One region of the Pseudomonas sp. GW821-FHT07B01 genome, then DNA from elsewhere that is predicted to be linked to it. Evidence: riboswitches for the same ligand, from Rfam matches in the RefSeq annotation. Region 1 holds a riboswitch; the other holds the start of a gene.
What was found. Region 1 has a riboswitch for cobalamin ahead of AC07S6_RS20665 (CbtB domain-containing protein). Riboswitches for the same ligand answer to the same signal wherever they lie in the genome.
Positions count from the first base shown of each region.

Region 2: linked by a shared signal. The riboswitch ahead of AC07S6_RS00060 (ABC transporter substrate-binding protein) and the one ahead of AC07S6_RS20665 (CbtB domain-containing protein) in region 1 are both predicted to bind cobalamin.

Region 1 covers NZ_JBWKRA010000020.1:98,680-102,478, reverse strand. The annotation lists gene cobN (cobaltochelatase subunit CobN) at 1-405, opposite strand, end outside; gene cobW (cobalamin biosynthesis protein CobW) at 408-1,469, opposite strand; cobalamin riboswitch at 1,563-1,762, opposite strand; cobalamin riboswitch at 1,804-2,016, shown strand; gene AC07S6_RS20665 (CbtB domain-containing protein) at 2,114-2,302, shown strand; gene AC07S6_RS20660 (CbtA family protein) at 2,314-3,018, shown strand; gene AC07S6_RS20655 (cobalamin biosynthesis protein) at 3,015-3,407, shown strand; gene cobM (precorrin-4 C(11)-methyltransferase) at 3,477-3,799, shown strand, end outside.
Region 2 covers NZ_JBWKRA010000001.1:9,863-13,661, forward strand. The annotation lists gene AC07S6_RS00050 (M4 family metallopeptidase) at 1-85, opposite strand, end outside; gene AC07S6_RS00055 (DNA/RNA non-specific endonuclease) at 222-1,151, shown strand; cobalamin riboswitch at 1,271-1,463, shown strand; gene AC07S6_RS00060 (ABC transporter substrate-binding protein) at 1,579-2,589, shown strand; gene AC07S6_RS00065 (FecCD family ABC transporter permease) at 2,586-3,590, shown strand; gene AC07S6_RS00070 (ABC transporter ATP-binding protein) at 3,587-3,799, shown strand, end outside.

The DNA.
Region 1 (3,799 bases):
CTCGCGGTGTTCGGCCGCAACGGTGCTCAGGCTGCTGAGTTCCGGGTCCGGGCGGTCGTCACCCGGCACTAGAATCAGGGTGACGCCGCGTTCGGCCAACTCCACCAGGCGCTCGATGCCGTAGCGCCAATACCCGATGCCGCCGTGCAATGACAGCAGGATGACCTTGGCGTGGCGCAATACCTCGTCGACGTACAGGTCGACCGAGGCATGGTTCTGCACCTGCATCGGGTTGGCCAGGCGCAGGCTGGGGTAATCCTCGGGCAATTGCTGGGCGGCTTCGGCGAGCAGCGCCAGGCTGGAATCGCCGCTGCACAGGATCACCAGTTCAGCGGGGGTCTGGCCAAGGTCAGCTATATTGTCGTCCGCGACGAAACCACCGGGTTGGGTCCTGAGCAGGTGCATGGTTAAACGCTGAGGGCAGCGCGCAATTGCGCTTCGAGGCCAGCGGCGTCCAGTTCCTGGCCGATCAGCACCAGGCGCGTGGTGCGTGCTTCGTCAGCGCCCCAGGCACGGTCGAAGTGTTTGTCAAAGCGCGTGCCCACGCCCTGGATCAGCAGGCGCATCGGTTTGTTGGGGATCGCGGCGAACCCTTTCACCCGCAGGATGCCGTGCTGCACCACCAATTGGGTCAGGGCGTCGAGCAGCAGCGCCTCATCGGCTTGGGGCAAGTCGATGGAGATGGAGTCGAAGGCATCGTGATCGTGGTCGTCTTCACCTTCGTGGTGATGGTCGTGATGGCTGTGACGCCCGTCGATATGTTCCTCGGAACCGACGCCCAGGCCGATCAGCACGTCCAGGGGCAGGCGACCGCTGCTGGCTTCGATGATCTTCACCGCGGCCGGCAGTTCTTCGGCGACTTCCAGGCGCACGCGGGCCAGGTCTTCGGCGCTGATAAGGTCGCTTTTGTTGAGGATCACCAGGTCGGCGCTGGCCAGTTGGTCGGCGAACAACTCATGCAACGGCGACTCGTGGTCCAGGTTCGGGTCAAGTTTGCGCTGGGCGTCGACCTGGTCCGGGAAGGCGGCAAAGGTACCGGCGGCCACGGCCGGGCTGTCGACCACGGTGATCACCGCGTCAACGGTGCAGGCGCTGCGGATTTCCGGCCACTGGAAGGCTTGCACCAACGGCTTGGGCAGGGCCAGGCCCGAGGTTTCGATGAGGATATGGTCCAGGTCACCGCGACGGGCGACCAATTCGCGCATCACCGGAAAGAACTCTTCCTGCACCGTGCAGCACAGGCAACCGTTGGCCAGTTCGTAGACGCGGCCATTGGCTTCTTCTTCGGTGCAACCGATAGAACACTGCTTGAGGATTTCACCGTCGATGCCCAGCTCGCCGAACTCGTTGACGATCACCGCAATGCGACGGCCCTGGGCGTTGTCGAGCATATGGCGCAACAGCGTGGTTTTGCCCGAGCCAAGGAAGCCGGTAACGATGGTGACGGGAAGTTTGGCCAGTGTTTTCATCGGATGCCCTTTGGGGCGGGCATACGGGACGACAGGCCCTGCGGCGGCGCGCAGCAGCGGATTTCGTCACCGGATCACCCCGCCCGGTTGAATTGGAAAATCGGTTGCGAGGCAGGTCTCCTGGCTTGGGGTGTGCAGGTCTTGCGACCAACGCTGACTGCGCCTTCCCGCCCTATCGGCAGTGGCGTGGCAGTCAACTGAACCCTTCACAGTTGCGGGGGCAGCCGCGGCTTGAACCGCGTTCCCTTCTTAGCTTCGGCCTGGGCCGAAGAACCTCGAAGATGCAAGGCTACAGTGGCTTGCAGCATTTGACTACCGTCCCGGCCCATGCTCTCCTACACGCCTTGTTTCGGGTGCCCTTCACAGGGTGAAACGGGAAACCGGTGCGTCATAGACCTATGACCAGTCCGGTGCTGCCCCCGCAACGGTAAGCGAGCGAAGCGTCACGGCCACTGTGCTTTTGCATGGGAAGGCGATGCTTTCAGGAGGACTCTTTCAAGAGCCGCCCCTCGCAAGCCCGGAGACCGGCCCGAAAAATTCAGATAACAAACCCGCGGTGGGCGGGCGCTGTTCAGAACCCTGCGTGCCTGGCGCGTGGGGTTTTCATGCGCTCGTTTCACCCTGACACCTGAAAGGGACGCGCCATGTCGATCATCAGCAGCACTTCGCACACCGCTACTAGCACCGCCACCCTCAGCCAACGCCTGACCGCCGCCATCGGTGCGTCGATCCTTGGCGCGTGCCTGGTGTATTTCGCCGGGTTCTCGCATATCGAGGCGGTGCACAACGCCGCCCACGATACCCGCCACAGCGCTGCGTTCCCGTGCCATTGAGAGCTGCCGACATGATCAAGCGTATTGCGCAAACCGCAGGGTTCACTGGGCTTTTGGCTGCCTTGCTGCTGACCCTGCTGCAAAGTTTCTGGGTGGCACCGCTGATCCTGCAGGCGGAAAGCTTTGAAAAAGCCCCGCCAGCCGCCGAAATGGTGCACGAGCACGCCGCTGGCGCTGCTGCCCACAGCCACGATGCCCAAGCCTGGGAGCCGGAAGATGGCTGGCAGCGTGTGTTGTCCACCACTGGAGGCAACCTGGTGGTGGCCGTAGGCTTTGCACTGATGCTCGCCGGCCTCTACACGCTGCGTGCGCCGACCCGCACCGCCCAAGGCCTGCTCTGGGGCCTGGCCGGCTACGCGACCTTTGTACTGGCCCCCACCCTGGGCCTGCCACCGGAACTGCCGGGCACTGCGGCCGCGGACCTGACACTGCGCCAGACCTGGTGGATCGGCACCGCAGCCTCCACCGCCGCCGGCCTGGCGCTGATCGTGTTCGGTCGCAATTGGCTGTTGAAAGGCCTTGGGCTGGCGATTCTTGCCGTGCCCCACGTCATCGGCGCGCCGCAACCTGAGGTACATTCGATGCTGGCCCCGGAGGCGCTCGAAGCGCAGTTCAAGATCGCCTCGCAATTGACCAACGTCGCTTTCTGGCTGGCCCTGGGCCTGATCAGCGCCTGGTTGTTCCGCCGCAACCGCGACGACCAATACTCGGCATGATCCTGGTTGTCGGCTTGGGCTGCCAGCGGGGCTGTGAGGTTCACAGCCTGCTGGCGTTGCTCGACAGCGCCCTGGCCGAGGCCAGCATTGAGCGCTCACACATTACGGCGCTGGCAAGCATTGAGCCCAAACGCGATGAGCCCGGGATGCTGGCCCTGGCCCAGTGCCTGAACTTGCCTTTGCAATTTTTCTACGCAGAACAACTGGCGGGCTATGAGCATCGGCTGAGCTATCGCTCAGCGCTGGCTTTTGCTCACACCGGCTGTTACGGCGTGGCCGAAAGCGCCGCCCTGGCCCTGGCCGAACAGCTGTCCGACAGCCCTGCCCGCCTGCTGATCCCGCGAAAGAAAAATACCCAAGCGACCCTGGCATTAGCCTGCGCCGGTTAAAATCTCGATAATTGCCACTCTCGATCATGAGCGTTGTTCATGCTCGCTCGTTTCTCAACAGGATTTTTCATGACCGTCTACTTTATTGGCGCCGGCCCCGGCGACCCGGAATTGATCACCGTCAAGGGCCAGCGGCTGATCCGCAGTTGCCCGGTGATCATCTACGCCGGCTCGCTGGTGCCCGCCGCCGTACTGGAAGGTCATCAGGCGCTCCAGGTGGTCAACAGCGCCGAGCTGCACCTGGAACAAATCATCGAGCTGATCAAGACGGCCCATGCCCAAGGCCAGGATGTGGCGCGGGTGCACTCCGGTGATCCCAGCCTGTATGGGGCGATTGGTGAACAAATACGCCATTTGCGTGAGCTGGGCATCCCTTTCCAGATCATTCCAGG
Region 2 (3,799 bases), on a different contig from region 1:
CTTTGTCACCGTGGCGGGCGATCTGGTCGAACATGTACGGCGGGATCAGGCAAAAAATCGGGTTGCGCGGTTGGCGAACACACATGAGCTGGCTCCTTTTTGGCGTGTGATGAACGTCCGGGTAACGGTTTTCAGGATAGTCCTGAGTTCGCCACCTGGGCCAAATTGTCATGGTTTTGTGTTTCAGTGGTGTTTATCCCAGGCCCATAAGGAACATGCCCATGCCCGCCCGCGCAGCCAACATCGACCTTTCCCACCGCCCAAGGCTTGCCGACCTGCGCCCATTGGTCGCGGCCAGCCCCACCCTGCTGGAAGCCAGAGCCGCGACGCCGCGCGTCACCGCGGCCAAGGACCTCAAAAACCGCGCGGGCTATGCCGACGACTTCCTCAGCGACTTCGTGGTGCCATGGCCCACGGTTGACCAGCCACTGGCGGGCGATGTGCAACCCCAGCGCCTGGACTACACGCACTTCTCCATCACAATGTCGCGCGCTCGACGACTGGCGCTGTACGTGGGGGTGAATATCGATGGCGCCAAGCATGTGGACATCACGCGCAGCAACGACACCTGGGCCTACGATGGTCGCCTGCCCCTGGATGCGCAGGTAGGTGAAGACCTTTATGCCGGCAATGGCCTGGACCGCGGCCACCTGGTGCGGCGCCAGGACCCCAACTGGGGCGACGAGGCCAACACCGCCAACTTCGACACCTTTCACTTCACCAATTGCTCACCCCAAATGAGCGGCTTCAACCAGAAGACCTGGCTGGAGCTCGAAGACTACATCCTCGACAACACCCAGCGCTGGAAAGCCCGGGCCACGGTGTTTACCGGGCCAGTGTTCGCCGATGACGACCGACTGTACCGTGGCGTGAAAATCCCCAAGGCGTTCTGGAAAGTAGTGGCCTACCTCAGCGACGATGGCAAGCCTTCCGCCAGCGCCTACATGATTGACCAGAGCCGCGAACTGGGCCAACTCGACCTGGTATTCGGCCCGCTTCGAACCTACCAGCGCAGTGTGATTGCGATCGAACAACTGACCGGCATCCGCTTCGCCAACCTGGCCGACTACGACGGCTTCAGCAACGAAGAGCGCGCCACAGGCACCCGGATCGAAGCGTTGATCCGCGGCCCCCAGGATATTCGGCTCTGACGCTTCTTTTGTAGGAGCGAGCTTGCTCGCGAAGAACAGGAAAGCGCCGCGGGGCATCAGGTGCCCAGCGTTATCGTTGACGACCTTCGCGAGCAAGCTCGCTCCTACAGGGGGTGATCGCTTACCATACCGCCGCCGGTTCCCGTATGGGACTAACAGGGAATTCGAAACGCCGCACGCGACGTGAACCGAAACTGCCCCCGCAACTGTAGATGCCGAGCCTGCCCTTGAATGCCACTGGACCACGTCCGGGAAGGCGGGGCATGGCGACGACGCATCAGTCAGGAGACCTGCCGGCCCAGCTAACTCACTAACCGGCGGGGTGTCCGGGAAGGACATCCTGGCCCTGCGCATCAGCAGCCTCCATGGGCGTATTTCCGAGCCGTACCTCCCCTGCTGCACCTACGGTTCACAAGGAGATCGCCTCATGCTGCCACGCGTTACCGCCCTGATCGCAGGCTTGGGTATGTGTGCCCTGGCGCAAGCCGCGCCCACTCAGTACCCGCTGACCCTGCAAAACTGCGGCAGCACCCTGACCTTCCAGCACGCCCCCGCCCGCAGCGTCACCATCGGCCAGGCCGCCACCGAGATGCTGTATGCCCTGGGCGTGGGCGACAAGGTGGTCGGCACTTCGCTGTGGTTCAATAACGTGGCGGCGCAGTACAAGGCCCAGGACGATCACATCGAGCGCCTGGCCAACAACGAGCCCAGCTTCGAAGCCGTACTCGCCAAGCGCCCGCAACTGGTGGCCGCCGAGCTGGAATGGGTGGTGGGCCCCCAAGGCGTGGTCGGTACCCGTGAACAGTTTCATGAACTGAAGATCCCCACCTACCTGTTGCCGTCCGATTGCGAAGGCAAGGACAACCTGGTCGGCGCCGACGGCACGCGATTAGAGCCCTTTCGCATCGAGACGATCTACCAGAGCCTCCAGCAACTGGCGCAGATTTTCGACGTGCAGGATCGCGGCCAACAACTGACCGACGAACTCAAGGCGCGCCTGGCCAAATCCGTCGCCACGGCCCAGGGCAAGGGCTTGCAGCAAGCCAGCGCACTGGTGTGGTTCTCCAGCGCCGAAATGGCCAGCGACCCTTACGTAGCCGGCCACAAAGGCGTGCCGCAATTCATGCTGCAAACCCTTGGCCTGCGTAACGTGGTGCAGTCCGATGAAGAATGGCCTGCCGTCGGCTGGGAAACCATCGCCAAGGCCAACCCCACCTTCCTGGTGATCGCACGCATGGATCGCCGTCGCTACCCGGCCGACGACCATGAAAAGAAACTCGCCTTCCTGCGCAGCGACCCCGTGACCCGCAACATGGACGCGGTGAAGAACAACCGCATCATCATCCTCGACGCTCTGGCCTTGCAGGCGAGCCTGCGCACCTTCGAAGGCCTTGAACAACTGGCGGCCGCCATTGACGGCTACCACCTGGGCCAATGATGCGCACCCTACTCGCCCTGGCGTTGCTGCTGCTCGCCCTGCTCGCTGGCGTCGCCATCGGTGAAACCGCCATAGAACCGCAGGTGGTGCTGCAGGTGCTCGCCAATAAACTCTGGGGCGCCAGCTATGCACTGGACCCCATCGACGAAGGCGTGGTGTGGAACTACCGCCTCACCCGTGCATTGGTGGCCGCAGCTTGCGGCGCAGGGTTGGCAACGTGCGGGGTGATCCTGCAATCGCTGCTGCGTAACCCGCTGGCCGACCCGTACCTGCTGGGCATCAGCGCCGGCGCTTCAACCGGCGCGGTGCTCGTGGCCTTGATCGGCGTGGGCGGTGGCCTGGTGTCGTTGTCGGCGGGCGCGTTTGTGGGGGCGATGGCGGCCTTTGCGCTGGTGACTCTACTCGCACGAGCCAGCGGATCGTCCAGCGGCACCGGGCAGATTATCCTCGCGGGCATCGCCGGTTCACAGTTGTTCAATGCCCTGACCGCGTTCCTGATCACCAAGTCGGCCAGCTCCGAACAAGCCCGCGGCATTATGTTCTGGCTGCTGGGCAACCTCAGCGGCGTGCGCTGGCCGTCGGTGTGGTTGGCGGTGCCGGTGGCGGTCGTGGGGCTCGCCGTGTGCCTGTGGCACCGGCGTGCACTGGATGCGTTCACCTTCGGCAGCGACTCGGCAGCCTCCCTCGGCATCCCGGTGCGCCGCGTGCAATTTGTGCTGGTGGCCTGCGCCGCGCTGGTGACGGCGGTGATGGTATCCATCGTCGGCTCCATCGGGTTTGTCGGCTTGGTGATTCCCCATGCGGTGCGCCTGTTGCTTGGCACCGGGCATTCGCGTTTGCTGCCGGCCAGTGCCTTGGGTGGCGCGCTGTTTTTGATCGCTGCGGACGTGCTGTCGCGCACCTTGATCAAGGGCCAGGTGATTCCGGTGGGTGTGGTCACCGCATTGGTGGGCGCGCCGGTGTTTGCGCTGATCCTGATCGGCCGGAGGAATGCCCGATGAGCGTACTCAGTTGCCGCGGCCTGGGCTTCAAAGTGCGTGACGCGCAGTTGCTGCGTGACATTGACCTCGACGTGCAGTTGGGTGAAACCCTCGGTATCGTCGGGCCCAATGGTTCAGGCAAATCCACCCTGCTCAAATTGCTGGCCGGCTTGCGTGTGCCGGCCAGCGGCGAAGTTCGCCTGGGTGGCAAGCGGCTCGGTGAGTTGTCG